DNA from 3 places in the Streptomyces sp. NPDC057445 genome. Region 3 is predicted to be linked to each of the others. Evidence: riboswitches for the same ligand, from Rfam matches in the RefSeq annotation. Region 3 holds a riboswitch; each other region holds the start of a gene.
What was found. Region 3 has a riboswitch for cyclic di-AMP ahead of ACFU5O_RS29760 (transglycosylase family protein). Riboswitches for the same ligand answer to the same signal wherever they lie in the genome.
Positions count from the first base shown of each region.

Region 1 (4,516 bases), on a different contig from region 3:
CGGTGCCCCTCGTTAGGGTCTTCGGATGTCCGACTGGTCCCCGCAGCCGCCTCCGGCGGCGCCCCACCCCGCCGTCCCGGTGTGCGACGAACAGCCGCGGTTCGACGCCGTACCGGACCGTGGGCGCTGGCGCTACAAGCCGCGCCGCGCCTTCCGGCACGGCAGGGCCCTGCGCGCCTGGACGGTGATCACCCTGCTCGCCCTCTCGGGACTGGTCATCCTGGCGCTGGTGCGTGAGCAGACCGGCACAGAGGGCCTGCTCGTGGGCCTCGGCCTCGCCCTGCTTCCCGTGCCCCTGCTGCTGGCGGCGTTCCGCTGGCTGGACCGCGTCGAACCCGGCCCCTGGCGCAACCTCGTCTTCGCCTTCGCCTGGGGTGCCTGCGCCGCCGCGCTCGTCGCCATCATCGCGAACTCGTTCGCGACCCAGTGGATAGCGACCGCGACGGCCGATCCGGCATCGGCGGACACGATCGGCGCCACGGTCATCGCACCGGTCGTCGAGGAGAGCGCCAAGGCAGCCGCCGTCCTCCTCATCTTCGTCTTCCGGCGCCAGGACTTCACCGGGATCGTCGACGGCGTCGTCGTGGCCGGCTTCACGGCCACCGGCTTCGCCTTCACCGAGAACATCCTCTATCTCGGCAGCGCGTTCGGGGAGGACCAGGAGTTCGGCCATTCCGGCCTCTCGTCCGTCACCGCAGCGACCTTCTTCGTGCGGATCGTCATGTCCCCGTTCGCGCATCCGCTGTTCACCGTGATGACGGGCATCGGCTTCGGCCTCGCTGCGGTCACCGCCCGGCGGCGGAGGCTGCGCAGGACGGTGCTGCCGCTGCTCGGCCTCGCGCTCGCGATGGGCATACACGCGCTGTGGAACGGCTCGGGGGTGTTCGGCCCCTGGGGCTTCTACGCGGTGTACGTGGCCGTCATGGTCCCGGCCTTCGGGCTGCTGACCTGGCTGGCGATCTGGAACCGGCAGCGAGAGCTGCGTACGGTCGCCACCCAGCTCCCCGCGTACGCGGCGGCCGGCTGGCTCTCCCCCACCGAACCGCTCGCCCTCTCCTCGATGCGGGCGCGCACCGTGGCCCGCGACACGGCCGGCCGCACCCACGGCCCTGCTGCTGCCCGTGCGGTCTCCGAGTACGAGGCCTTCGCGACCTCTCTTGCCTTCCTCCGCCACCGCGCCCACCGGGGCACGGCAGGACCGGACTTCGTGGCACGCGAGCAGGAGCTGCTGCACCACCTCTGGCAGCGCAAGCACGTCGCTTCGCCCGCGCTGGCACACGCGGCGAGGGCGACGGGCCGGGTGTGGGCGCCGCCGCCCTATCTGGACTACGGGGGGTACAACCCGTACCGGGGATAGCGGGCCCGGACCTGGACTCCCGGCCCGGACTCGCGGGGTCCGGAGCCGTACGCACGACCTGGTGCCGTGCGTACGACCGGGACACGAGGAATCAGACGGTGAGGCCCTTGCCCCGCAGCCACGCCGCCGGGTCCACCCCGGCACCGCCGGGCGTGTGCACCTCCAGGTGCAGATGCGGGCCGGTGACGTTACCGGTCGCGCCCACGCGCCCGATCGTCTCGCCCGTCGAGACCGACTGCCCCGCGCCGACGGTCATCGACGACAGGTGGCAGTACCAGACCTCGCTGCCGTCCTCGAGCTCCAGCACGATGCGGTATCCGTACGCTCCCGACCAGCCCGCGGACTTGACGGTCCCTCCGTGCACGGCCTTCGCGGGCGTACCGGTGGGGGCGGCGAAGTCGAGGCCGGTGTGGTAGCCGGAGGACCACATGGAGCCGGCCTCGCCGAACGTCGAGGTGAGCGTGTACGAGGACGTCGGCAGGGAGTAGCTCGCGGCGAGCTTGGCGAGCCGCTCGGCCTCCGCCTTGCGCTCCGCCTCCTCCTCGGCCTGCTGCTTCTCCTTCGCGGCCTTGGCCTCGGCCGCCGTCTGCTGCGCTCTCGCCTCGGCCGCGGCCTTCTCTGCGGCGGCCTTCTCGACGGCCGCCTTCGCCTCGTTGTCGGCCTCGGCCTGCTGCTGCTCGGCCTGCTGGAGGATCCGTGCGCGCAGCGCCTCGCCCGCACCGCCCTGCTGGGTGTCGGCGGCGGAGGCCGTGTCGGCCACGGACATCGCGGTGAGCGGGGCGTCGTTCCGGTTGCCGTCCTGCTCGTCGGAGTCGTCCGACATCAGGGAGCCCACGCCCGGCAGCGACTGGGCGTCCGGGAGGTTGTCCGTGATGGTGTCGGGCAGGGAGATGGAGACCGCCGGCTTGTCCTGCGCGGTGGCTATGCCTCCGGCGCCGACCGCGGCGATGACGCCGACTCCGAGAACGGTGGAGCTCCGGGCGAGTCCGTTGCGCTGCTTGACGACGCGGTGCCTGCCACGGACCGGGCGGACGGTCTCCTCGGTCGGGTTCCATTCCTCCGCCCCGGTGGCCGGGGCCCACTCTGCGGTAGGGACCCACTCGGTGGTGGGGGGTTCTTGGAGGGCAGGCTCGTTGGACGCCACGGAGGCGTTCTCCTTTCCTTCCTTCTCGCCTACCGGGTTAGCTGACGGGTTCGGAGCAGGAAGGTCTCCTACGAGCACCACGAAGTGCCCGATTCACCCCAATTGGTGGTTCCCCGGTTCCCTTGCGGGATTCGGCGCATGCGCACGGTGCCGTCTCTTGCGACGGCTGGGACGACCGCGCTGCGTTATCGAACGTTAATAGACGCGGGGGCCGTATTCCAAGCTGTTCTGGCTGATCATTAACGGTTCCATGGCAGGACTTAACAGTCAGAAATGGAAGGAATCGGGCGAGTTGACGCCTACTCACAGGACACCCCTGCCCTGACGGTGCGTCATATGTTATGCGGAGGGCTGCCTTTCAATTACGTTCCGTCGCAATGCCGAGCTCCGGGGCATCGTCACCTCCCTCGTACGGCTGCGCACGCCTTCGTGGGGCAACGCCCGGCCTCGTGCGGCGACCCTCAGGGGACCACCGGCATCGTGCGGCGCCGCTGCGGCTGCCGCGCCCCGGGCCGGCTGACCGCGAGCAGCGCCATGTCGTCCGTCGCCGCGCCGCCCGTATGCCGTCGCACATCCTCGACGAGCGCGTCCAGCAGCTCCTCCGGGCCGGGAAAGATCCGGCCGTCCAGCCTTGCGCGCGGATCGTAGAAGGCTCCGTGCGTGTCGCGCGCTTCGGTCACGCCGTCCGTGTAGAGCAGCAGTGTCGCCCCGGACGGGAACGGCACGTCGTCCGCGTGATCCGGCCAGTGACCCAGATCGCCCATGCCGAGCGGCAGCGCGTTCCGGCTCGGATCCAGCGTGTCGAGGCCCCCGTCGGCGTACAGCACGAGGGGCGAAGGATGGCCGCGGTTGACCACCCGCACATGTCCCTCCCCGTGCGGGATCTCGGCGAGCACGGCGGTGGTGAACCCCTCGACCGCGTCGAGCCCGGAACGGCGCGTGTCCCGCGCGAGCGCACGCTCCAGGCGCCGCGCGACCCGCTCCAGCGAGGTTTCCTGCTCCGCCGCCTCCCGGAACGCCCCGAGCAGCACCGCCACCGTCTCGACCGCGCCCAGCCCCTTCCCCCGTACGTCCCCGACCACCAGCCTCACGCCGTGCGGGGTGTCCTCCACCGCGAACAGGTCCCCTCCGATGAACGCGTCCTCCTGCGCCGCCTCGTACCGGGCGGCGATGTGCAGCCCACCGATGCGCTCGTCGGGCGTGGGCAGCACGGCCCGCTGGGCGGCCTCCGCGATGACACGCGCGGAGGCGAGGCGCTCGCCGCTGCGGCGCAGAACGCTGTTGATGTAGAGGGCGAGGCCGGAGACCGTGAGCACGGTCAGCACCTCGGTCGTCGCCGGCACCTGCCCCAGGGTGCCGTTGTAGACATGCAGGCCGATCACGAGGGCGACACTGGCGACCGCGCTGAGCAGAGTGCCGCGCCAGGAGAAGAACGGGGCCGCCAGCAGCGGTGCGGCGGCGAAGAACGGCGAAGCCCGGTAGGCCTCCGGGGTGACCAGATCGAAGACCACGCCGATGACCATCACCAGCCAGGGCAGCAGCAGGGCCAGCCGACGGCCGCCGTTGCGCCGTGGCCCGTCGTCGCCTTCTTTCTGCGCCACCAGTGGTCTCCTGCCCGGTCCACACGGCTGCGGACGGTACCCGTCCCCACCCAGGCTGGCCGGAGCCGCGCCGCGCGGCGAGTCGCCGTCGGCCAACCGGGCTATCCACGAGCGTACGTCCGGCGGCGCGGGGCCGCGGTTCACCAGGGGCCCTCCTGGCGACCGCGCCACGGGACGGCAGGTACGGCCGGCAGGTACGGGCCAGCAGGTACGGCCGGCGCGCCCAGGGACGGCGAAGGCGCCCGCGAGGCGCGGCAGGTACGGACCGGCGAGCACGGCAGTTACGGACCGGCGGGTACGTAAAGGTCCAAGGGGGACGTGCCATCCGCCTCCGGAACGGGGCCGGGGCACACGAAAAGCGCCGAGGGCCCGGATCCTGATGGATCCGGGCCCTCGGCGTTCAGTAGCGGGGAC
Region 1 is NZ_JBHVDH010000022.1:16,625-21,140, forward strand. It holds gene ACFU5O_RS30945 (PrsW family intramembrane metalloprotease) at 26-1,357, shown strand; gene ACFU5O_RS30950 (peptidoglycan DD-metalloendopeptidase family protein) at 1,449-2,501, opposite strand; cyclic di-AMP (ydaO/yuaA leader) riboswitch at 2,513-2,648, opposite strand; gene ACFU5O_RS30955 (PP2C family protein-serine/threonine phosphatase) at 2,963-4,102, opposite strand; tRNA gene ACFU5O_RS30960 (tRNA-Met) at 4,507-4,516, opposite strand, start outside.
Region 1: it holds a riboswitch for cyclic di-AMP, as region 3 does, so the genes downstream of both, ACFU5O_RS30950 (peptidoglycan DD-metalloendopeptidase family protein) here and ACFU5O_RS29760 (transglycosylase family protein) in region 3, are expected to answer to the same signal.

Region 2 (4,516 bases), on a different contig from region 3:
GGCCGATCCACGGCACGAGGTGCTCCCGCGCCCACTGGATGTCGTCACGCCGGACGTCGAACGTGCCGCGCGGCGGCAGCGGCGGCCACGGCTGGTCGGGGTCGGCGGGCACCTCGATGCCGAGCACCTGCGCGGCGCGCAGCGCGACTCGGGTGTGGCCCTCGGGCGAGAGATGGAGCCGGTCGCCGTCCCACGCTCGTCTGTCCTGGACGGACTTGAGCGACCACAGGTCGAGGACGGGGCAGTTGTGGCGGTCGGCGATGGCACGCACATGCGCGGTGTATGTGGCGATCTTGCCGCGCAGATGACGGAGCACGGGCACGCCCCGGGTGTCGAAGCCGGTCGTCACCATGACGGTGCCGACGGCACCGGCAAGGTCGGCGACGGCTCGTTCGAAGCGCTCGGCGACATCGTCCGGGTCGGTGCCGGGACGGATGATGTCGTTGCCTCCCGCGCAGAACGTCACCAGGTCGGGTGCGAGTTCCTTCGCCCGCGGGACCTGCTCCTCCACGATCTGGTCGAGGAGTCGTCCGCGTACGGCGAGATTGGCGTAACGGAACGTGTGCTCCGGTACACGGTCGTCGAGAAGGACCGCAAGGCGGTCCGCCCAGCCCACGAACTGTCCCTCTGGTCCAGGGTCTCCGACGCCCTCGGTGAAGCTGTCACCGATCGCCGCGTACGACCCGAATGCGCCATGTGCTCTTGATCTCGAATCGTCTGCCACGTCGAGACATCATTCACCGGGTGAAGTGACCTACGCCACCGTAGGGAGGGGTTGACGTGGCGTGACATAGACCACCTGGTCAGGTTCTCGCAAAGTGGGAATACGGCGGAACACAGACGTCCGCCACCCCCTCCGTCAGGAAAAGGGGCGGCGGACGTCACTGACGTTACGTCAGCTTCAGATCGACACGCCGTGCTGCCGGAGATAGGCCAGCGGGTCGATGTCCGAGCCGTAGCCCGGTCCGGTGCGGATCTCGAAGTGCAGGTGCGGGCCGGTGGAGTTGCCGGTGGAGCCGGAGAGGCCGATCTGCTCGCCGCCGCGAACGCTCTGGCCGGACGAGATCGAGAGCGAGGAAAGGTGGGCGTACTGCGAGTAGGTGCCGTCGGTGTGCTGGATGACGACCTGGTTGCCGTAGGCGCCGGCCCATCCGGCCGAGACCACGGTGCCCGGGCCCACGGACTTGACCGAGGTACCGACGGAGGCGATGAAGTCGAGACCGGTGTGGTAACCACTGGACCACATGGCACCGGGGGTTCTGTAGGCGGTGCTGATGCTGCCGGTGACCGGAGCGGTGTAGTCGGTGACCTTGCTCGGCGCGGCGGGAGCTGCGGCCGGCGCGGCGGGAGCTGCGGCCGGGGCCGCGGCGGGGGCGGGGGCAGCAGCCGCACCCGAGCCGGGACGGGAGGCGGCGGGCCCGGCGGCGGCCGCAGCACGCTCGGCCGAGCGGGACGAACGCTCCTCCTTGGCCGGAGCAGCGGCCTCCTTGGCCGGAGCAGCGGCCTTCTTCGCCGGAGCAGCGGCCTTGCGCTCCGCCGGGGCCTTCGACTCGGGCTTGCCGCCGATCGTGAGCTTGAGCCCCGGGTGGATCAGTGACGGGTTCTCACCGACGGCCTCGCGATTGTCGGCATACAGCTTCTTCCAACCGCCGTCGAGGTCCTGCTCGGCCGCGATCTTCGAGAGGTAGTCACCGGCGACGACCGTGTAGCTCTTGGGCGCCTTCGGAGCCTTGGGCGTCTGCGGGGCGACGGCCCCCTGGGCGACGGAGGCGACATGACCGGAGGTCACGGCGGGAGCGGACTTCTCCACAGCGTGCGCACCGGCGGTGCCGATGAGCGGGAGTGCGATGGCGGCGCCACCCGTACCGGCGGCGACGAATCCGCGCGTGAACGGGCTGGTCCTCGGACGGCGGTGCTTACCCTTTCCGGGCATGGCGAATTCCTCTCCGGCGCCTGCGAGGTGAGCTGTCGGGTTCGGGCTGGAGATGCCCGGCCGCGCATGCGCGACTTCACCCCTAGCCGTCCGGTACTCCCGGCCGGCGGACTTACCTGGGTCCCCCGCTCCTGCCACACGTGGATGGGTGCGATATTCCGGACGGCGGCAGGATTGGGCGATCCGACCGGATTGCGGTGACCGTAAGCGAGCCGGACCGAGGGGAACAAGCCACCTCATTCGGTCGGCATTCGCCCGCCCGATATCAACACGGAATTTCCGGTCACACTCCGTGGATTCGGGATCTTCGATGTCCTTACGGACAAGGGGAATTGACCGCGGCACACGGCAACAGAACGTCACGAATATGATCCCGCTCACTGCGCGGAGGCCATCTCCCTTGTTACCGGGGCGCGTTATGCGAAAACAGTCAATACGGACAGAAGGGCCATTAGAGACTCATGCCGACAATCTCTAACTTCGCGGATGGAACGCAGCGATCACACATTCCGTCGCCGCAGCCAGGCACCACCGCGTCGAGATCACCCCGGAGCTCCGTGTCCGTTCCGTGATGCAGCAGCAAGGTCGCAGCGGAGTCGTCCCGCAGCCGGTGATGGAGGTCGAGCGCAAGAGCGTGAACGGGACCAGGGAAGGGCGGCCACAGCCCGGAGCAGCGTGCACAGCGGCTCCCCTGCCGGACAGAACCCGGATACGCCCCCACCGACCGCGCTCCCAGAGCCGCAGGAACCGAGATGATTGCCTGAGGAATCAATGTCGTATGGTCAGGATCGCGCCACTGTCGGCGAGCAGTGCCGACCGCAGACACGGAGGAGTCCCCGTGACGCAGCAGCTGCCCCAGGTCCCCTCGACCGAACCTGAGCTCTCCGGCGTGCGCAACTTCCGGGACGTCGGCGGACTGCCGACGGTGGACGGGCGCCAGGTGCGGTACGGCCGGCTCTTCCGCAGCGGTCACCTCGCGCACGCCACCGACAGCGACGCCGCCTTCCTCGCGTCGCTCGGGCTCCACACGATCTTCGACTTCCGCAATGCCGCCGACCACGGGCTGGAGGGCCCGGACGTCGAGCTGCCCGGGGTGCGGAACGTGAACATCCCGCTCAGTGATCCCGCCGACGGCGCGGAGTTCTGGGGGATGGTCCGCGACGGCAACCTCGACCAGCTGAAGTCGATCCTCGCCGACGGCAAGGCGGCCGGCCGCATGTCCGCCTCGTACCGGGTGATGATCAAACACCGCACGGCCGAGCACAGCCGGGTCCTGCACGCGCTGGCGGAGGACAGCGTTCCGGCGCTGATGCACTGTGCGGCCGGCAAGGACCGCGCGGGTCTCTCGATCGCCATCTCGCTGCTCGCGGTGGGGGTGGAGCGGGATGCCATCGAGGCCGACTACCTGAAGTCGAACGACCCGCACCGGCGCTACAAGGTGCGCCGCAGCGACTCCTCCCCCGCGGGGATGTCTCCGGAGGTCATGGAGCTGCTGAGCCCGCTCTTCGACGCCCGGTCCGAGTACCTCGCGGCGGCGTTCGCCACCATCGAGGAGACCTGGGGCAGCACCGAGCGCTACCTCTCCGAGGGACTCGGCGTCTCGTCCGAGACACGCGAGCGGCTGCGCGAGCGGCTGCTGGACGGCTCGGTCTGAGCCCCGCAGCCGCCGGTCAGCTGCCTCCGACGGTGAACAGCAGGTAGAGGAAGGCCGCGAACAGGTGGCCCGCGACCAGATAGGCGAACAGCCGGACGATCAGTCCGACGGGAAACGTCTGCTCCTGGTTCGCGTCGTTCTTCGATGACGGCTTCTTCGGCATGGCCAGTCTCCTCAAGCGTGCGGGTGGGCGTGCGGGTCGGGGCTCTGCAGCAGGGTGTGGACGAAGAGCAGCTCGACCCCACCCGGTGCGACCGCGGCGATACGGTGCGGCGTCAGCGAGTCGAAGTGGGCGCTGTCCCCGGGTTCGAGTTCGTGCACTGTCTCGCCCAGGCCGAGCCGCAGCCGGCCTTCGAGTACGTACAGCCACTCCTCGCCGGGATGGACCCTCACCAGGTCCCCCTGGCCCCCGGCCCCGTGGGGCACCCGGACCCGCAGGGCCTGCATGGCGCGCCCACGGCCACCGGCCTGCTGGTAGGTCCAGCCGTCGGCGGCTGCGTGGCCCGTCCGGTCGCCGCGAATGATCGCGTCGCGTTCCGGATGCAGCTCGCCGAGCAGCTCCCCGACCGTCGTACCGTAGATCCTGGCGAGGGTGAGCAGCATGGGCAGCGACGGCTGCCGGTTGCCGGTCTCCAGCCGGGAGAGATGGGCAGGCGACAGACCGGCGCGCTGCGCCGCGGCCTCAAGGGTGAGGCCCTGTCGACGGCGCAGTTCACGCAGCCGGGGCGCGACCTCGGGCAGTTCGTCGACCGCCTTCGCGGCGGGCTCCTGGCGGTGCGGCCCGGAAGACTGTCCGGCAGAAAGGCTCATGCCGCTATTGGGCCAAAATCTTTCCTCTGAGGCAAGTAACTTGCCTCAGAGGCAAAGGACAGGGGCCTCAGCGATTGGCCACGGCCTGCTTGACGAGTGTCCTGCCGAAGTCCCACATC
Region 2 is NZ_JBHVDH010000002.1:480,514-485,029, reverse strand. It holds gene ACFU5O_RS07015 (SGNH/GDSL hydrolase family protein) at 1-724, opposite strand, end outside; gene ACFU5O_RS07010 (peptidoglycan DD-metalloendopeptidase family protein) at 902-1,933, opposite strand; cyclic di-AMP (ydaO/yuaA leader) riboswitch at 1,938-2,094, opposite strand; gene ACFU5O_RS07005 (tyrosine-protein phosphatase) at 2,772-3,587, shown strand; gene ACFU5O_RS07000 (DUF6126 family protein) at 3,604-3,750, opposite strand; gene ACFU5O_RS06995 (helix-turn-helix domain-containing protein) at 3,762-4,397, opposite strand; gene ACFU5O_RS06990 (aspartate aminotransferase family protein) at 4,465-4,516, opposite strand, start outside.
Region 2: it holds a riboswitch for cyclic di-AMP, as region 3 does, so the genes downstream of both, ACFU5O_RS07010 (peptidoglycan DD-metalloendopeptidase family protein) here and ACFU5O_RS29760 (transglycosylase family protein) in region 3, are expected to answer to the same signal.

Region 3 (4,516 bases):
GTTTCGAGACGACCGTCAATCTCATCGGGAACGGTGTGTACGCGCTGCTGCGCCACCCGGAGCAGCGCGCCCGCCTCCAGTCCTCCGTCGCCGCCGGCGAAACAGAACTGCTTGCCACCGGCGTCGAGGAACTCCTCCGCTTCGACGGGCCGGTGGAGCTGGCCACGTGGCGCTTCGCCACGGAGCCGCTCACCCTCGGCGGGCAGGACATCGCCGCCGGCGACCCCGTCCTCGTCGTACTCGCCGCTGCCGACAGGGACCCGGAGCGGTTCCCCGACGCGGACGTCCTCGATCTCGCCCGCCGGGACAATCCGCATCTCGGGTACGGGCACGGCATCCACTACTGCCTCGGTGCGCCGCTGGCGCGGCTGGAGGGACAGACCGCGCTCGCGACTCTGCTGACCCGCTTGCCCGACTTGCGACTTGCGACGGATCCTTCCGATTTGCGGTGGCGTGGGGGGCTCATTATGCGCGGATTGCGCACTCTGCCCGTTGAGTTCACTCCTCAAGAAAACTGACGACGCGTCAGTAACGTGACTTTCACGTGATCTCCGCTGCATCGACTTGTGATGCGCGTTCGAATGCGGCTACGTTCACCGTCAACTCGGGACCCTTCGGTCCCCTGTCGTCACACGAAAGGCCACCGCATGCTCTCCGGGAACGGTCGACACCGCCGCCCCCGTCAGGCTCCCGCCCTCATCGTCGCGGCAGGCGTGACCGGGTCGGCCATCGCGATCCCGCTGCTCGGCGCGGGTTCCGCTTCGGCCGCCGACACCACCACATGGGACCGGGTCGCGGACTGCGAGAGCGGCGGCATGTGGAGTGCCGACCTCGACAACGGCTACTACGGCGGGCTGCAACTGTCGCAGGAGCAGTGGGACGAGTTCGGCGGCACGACCTACGCGCCGCGCCCCGACCTCGCCAGCCGCTCGCAGCAGATCGCCGTCGCGGAGAAGGTCCTCGCCGCCCAGGGTCCTTCCGCATGGGCGAGCTGCGCCGCGATCACGGGGCTCACGACCGGCGGGGCCAAGGCCCAGGTCGATCCGGGTGTGACGCTCGGCGTCCAGGAGGAGGTCGACCCGCCGTCGTTCGGTGACGGCAGGGACTCCGTCGTGACGGACCCCTCGGCCTCCGCCTCGCCGGAGTCGTCGAAGCCTTCCACGGACTCCTCGGCGTCGCCCGAGACGTCCGAGCCCGCCGGCTCGCGGCAGGAGCCGAGCGCGCCCGAGTCCGCCGAGGGCGCCGATCCCGCCGAGGGCGCCGACTCCGGTGCCGGCAAGCACCGCGGTACCGCGGCCACCGATGAGGACGAGCCGGGCAATTCGGGCAGTTCTGACAGTGAGCGTGATTCCGGGCGCCATGCCTCACGAGGTGACGGATCGGCACGAGACGTCGCCGCAACGCCGGGTGAGTACACCGTCCGGCCCGGCGACAACCTCTGGGCGATCGCGGACGCCAACGAGGTCCCCGGCGGCTGGCCCGCGCTCTATGAGGCGAACGAGGATGTCGTCGGTTCTGACGCCGACCTCATCCTCCCTGGCCAGAGCCTCGATCTGGGCCTGGATCAGGAGCAGTTGAAGAAGTAGTTAGGGCGCTTATGTCCGTTTCTGTGCAAGTGAGACATGGGTCTCTTCCGGTCAACTGGCGCCTCATGCCCGCCAAGTAGGGCCATCCCGCCTCTCACCTGCGAAAACGGACATCCGTCCGTGACGGGTATGGGCGTTTTCTCCCCGATGTTCGTCTTTGAACATCGGGGAGACGTGTGTTTACGGTCTGAACGCTCGCCATCGCGGGCCCCGTCGACCGTCACGCCGAATCCTGCCGTCGGTCGCAGGGAACAGTCGACGCATCATGCGCCGTAGGCAGGAGCGGGGGACCCAAGGTAAGTGCCGTACCCGCCCGTTGAGGGAGGGCACGGCTTGGGGTGGAGCCGCGCGCATGGTCTGCGCGGCCGGGCAACTCACTTGGCCCGAACCCGACAGCTCACCTCGTAGGCGTCGGTGAGGGGATACTTCATGCTGCTTTCAGGCAAGGGCAAGCACCGCCGCCAGACCGCCCTCGGGCGGACCGCCCGTATCGCCACCTTCGCCGGTGTCACCGGTGCCGCCATCGCCGCGCCGCTCATGGCCTCCGGCACCGCGTCCGCCGCGACCGCCTCCGAGTGGGACGCCGTCGCCCAGTGCGAGTCGGGCGGCAACTGGTCCATCAACACCGGCAACGGGTTCTACGGCGGCCTGCAGTTCTCGGCCTCCACCTGGGCCGCGTACGGCGGCACGGCATACGCCGGCAGCGCGGACCAGGCCACCAAGGCCCAGCAGATCCAGGTCGCCGAGAAGGTCCTCGCCGGCCAGGGCAAGGGCGCATGGCCGCACTGTGGCGTGGGCCTGTCCAACGCCCCGTTCACCGGTGGCGCCGCCGAGGCCGCCCCGAAGCCCGCCGCCCCCAAGGCCGAGACCCCCGCCCCGGCCCCGAAGCGCGCCGAGGCCCCGACCACCCGCTCCGAGCGCCCGGCCGCCCCGGTCAAGAAGGGCGACGGGGAGTACAAGGTCAAGGCCGGCGACACCCTCAGCAAGATCGCCGAGGCGAAGAAGGTCGAAGGCGGCTGGAAGAAGCTCTTCGACCTGAACAAGGACATCCTCGACGACGCGGACGTCATCCACCCCGGCCAGCTCCTCCACCTGAGCTGACCCACCCTGCTCCGGGGCCCCCGACACCGGGGACTCCCCGCCCCGGACCGGGGACCTTCGTGGTCCCCGGGGGATCACGTCGTCCGGTGGACCCGGCGGACCACCGGACGACGCACCCCCGTCCCCCTCAGCCCCCCGGCCTGGCGCGCCTTCCCCCGTACGCGCCGGGCCGGGGTTTCTGTCTGTTTGATTCCCTTTTTCGTCCCACGGGGCGGGCACCGGCCGGCTGATGCCCCCGAGCCGGTTAGGCTCATGCCGCAAGGCCGAAGCGGCCCTGCACCGCTTGCGTCACATTTAGCGTCACATCCCAGAAGGAGATGCTCGTGCCGTCCATCGACGTCGTCGTAGCCCGGGAAATCCTGGACTCCCGAGGCAACCCCACGGTCGAGGTCGAGGTCGGCCTCGACGACGGCAGCACCGGCCGTGCTGCTGTTCCCTCCGGTGCCTCCACCGGTGCGTTCGAGGCCATTGAGCTCCGTGACGGAGACCCGAACCGCTACCACGGCAAGGGTGTCGAGAAGGCGGTACTCGCCGTCATCGAGCAGATCGGCCCGGAGCTCGTCGGTTACGACGCCACCGAGCAGCGTCTGATCGACCAGGCGATGTTCGACCTGGACGCCACCGACAACAAGGCGTCCCTCGGTGCCAACGCCATCCTCGGTGTGTCCCTGGCCGTCGCCCACGCGGCTTCCGAGGCCGCCGACCTCCCTCTCTTCCGCTACCTGGGCGGCCCGAACGCGCACCTGCTGCCGGTGCCGATGATGAACATCCTGAACGGCGGCTCGCACGCCGACTCCAATGTGGACATCCAGGAGTTCATGATCGCCCCGATCGGCGCGGAGTCCTTCTCCGAGGCGCTGCGCTGGGGCACCGAGGTCTACCACACCCTCAAGAAGGTCCTGAAGGAGCGCGGTCTGTCCACGGGTCTCGGTGACGAGGGCGGCTTCGCCCCGAACCTGGACTCCAACCGCGAGGCCCTCGACCTGATCCTCGAGGCCGTCCGGCAGGCCGGTTTCGCGCCCGGCAAGGACATCGCCCTCGCGCTCGACGTCGCCGCCTCCGAGTTCTACAAGGACGGCAAGTACGTCTTCGAGGGCAAGGAGCGCTCCGCCGCCGAGATGACCGAGTACTACGAGGAGCTCGTCTCCGCGTACCCGCTCGTCTCCATCGAGGACCCGCTGTTCGAGGACGACTGGGCCGGCTGGAAGGTCATCACCGACAGGCTCGGCGCCAAGGTGCAGCTGGTCGGCGACGACCTGTTCGTCACCAACCCCGAGCGCCTCGCCCGCGGCATCGAGGACGGTGCGGCGAACGCCCTGCTGGTCAAGGTCAACCAGATCGGTTCGCTGACCGAGACCCTGGACGCCGTGGAGCTGGCCCAGCGCAACGGCTTCAAGTGCATGATGTCCCACCGCTCCGGTGAGACGGAGGACGTCACGATCGCCGACCTGGCCGTCGCCACCAACTGCGGCCAGATCAAGACCGGTGCCCCGGCCCGCTCCGAGCGCGTCGCCAAGTACAACCAGCTGCTGCGCATCGAGGAGATCCTCGACGACGCGGCGGTCTACGCGGGCCGCTCTGCGTTCCCGCGGTTCAAGGGCTGACACCTGCCTCCGTACGTCCCCGCACCCGGTCCCGTACCGTGTGCGGGGACGTACGCGCGTAACAAAGGGGAGGCGGGACCATGGCCGGCAAGGACCGCGACCGGTTCTCGACCGCGACCAGACTGCGGCTGCTCGGCGAGCAGACCGCCGCCCGCGTCTACCGCTCGCAGACGCGCCGCCAGGCCCGGCGCTCCAGGCTGACCGGCCGGGCGGCCTTCCTCGCGC
Region 3 is NZ_JBHVDH010000020.1:36,715-41,230, forward strand. It holds gene ACFU5O_RS29750 (cytochrome P450) at 1-518, shown strand, start outside; gene ACFU5O_RS29755 (transglycosylase family protein) at 648-1,586, shown strand; cyclic di-AMP (ydaO/yuaA leader) riboswitch at 1,845-2,012, shown strand; gene ACFU5O_RS29760 (transglycosylase family protein) at 2,016-2,687, shown strand; gene eno (phosphopyruvate hydratase) at 3,005-4,291, shown strand; gene ACFU5O_RS29770 (septum formation initiator family protein) at 4,372-4,516, shown strand, end outside.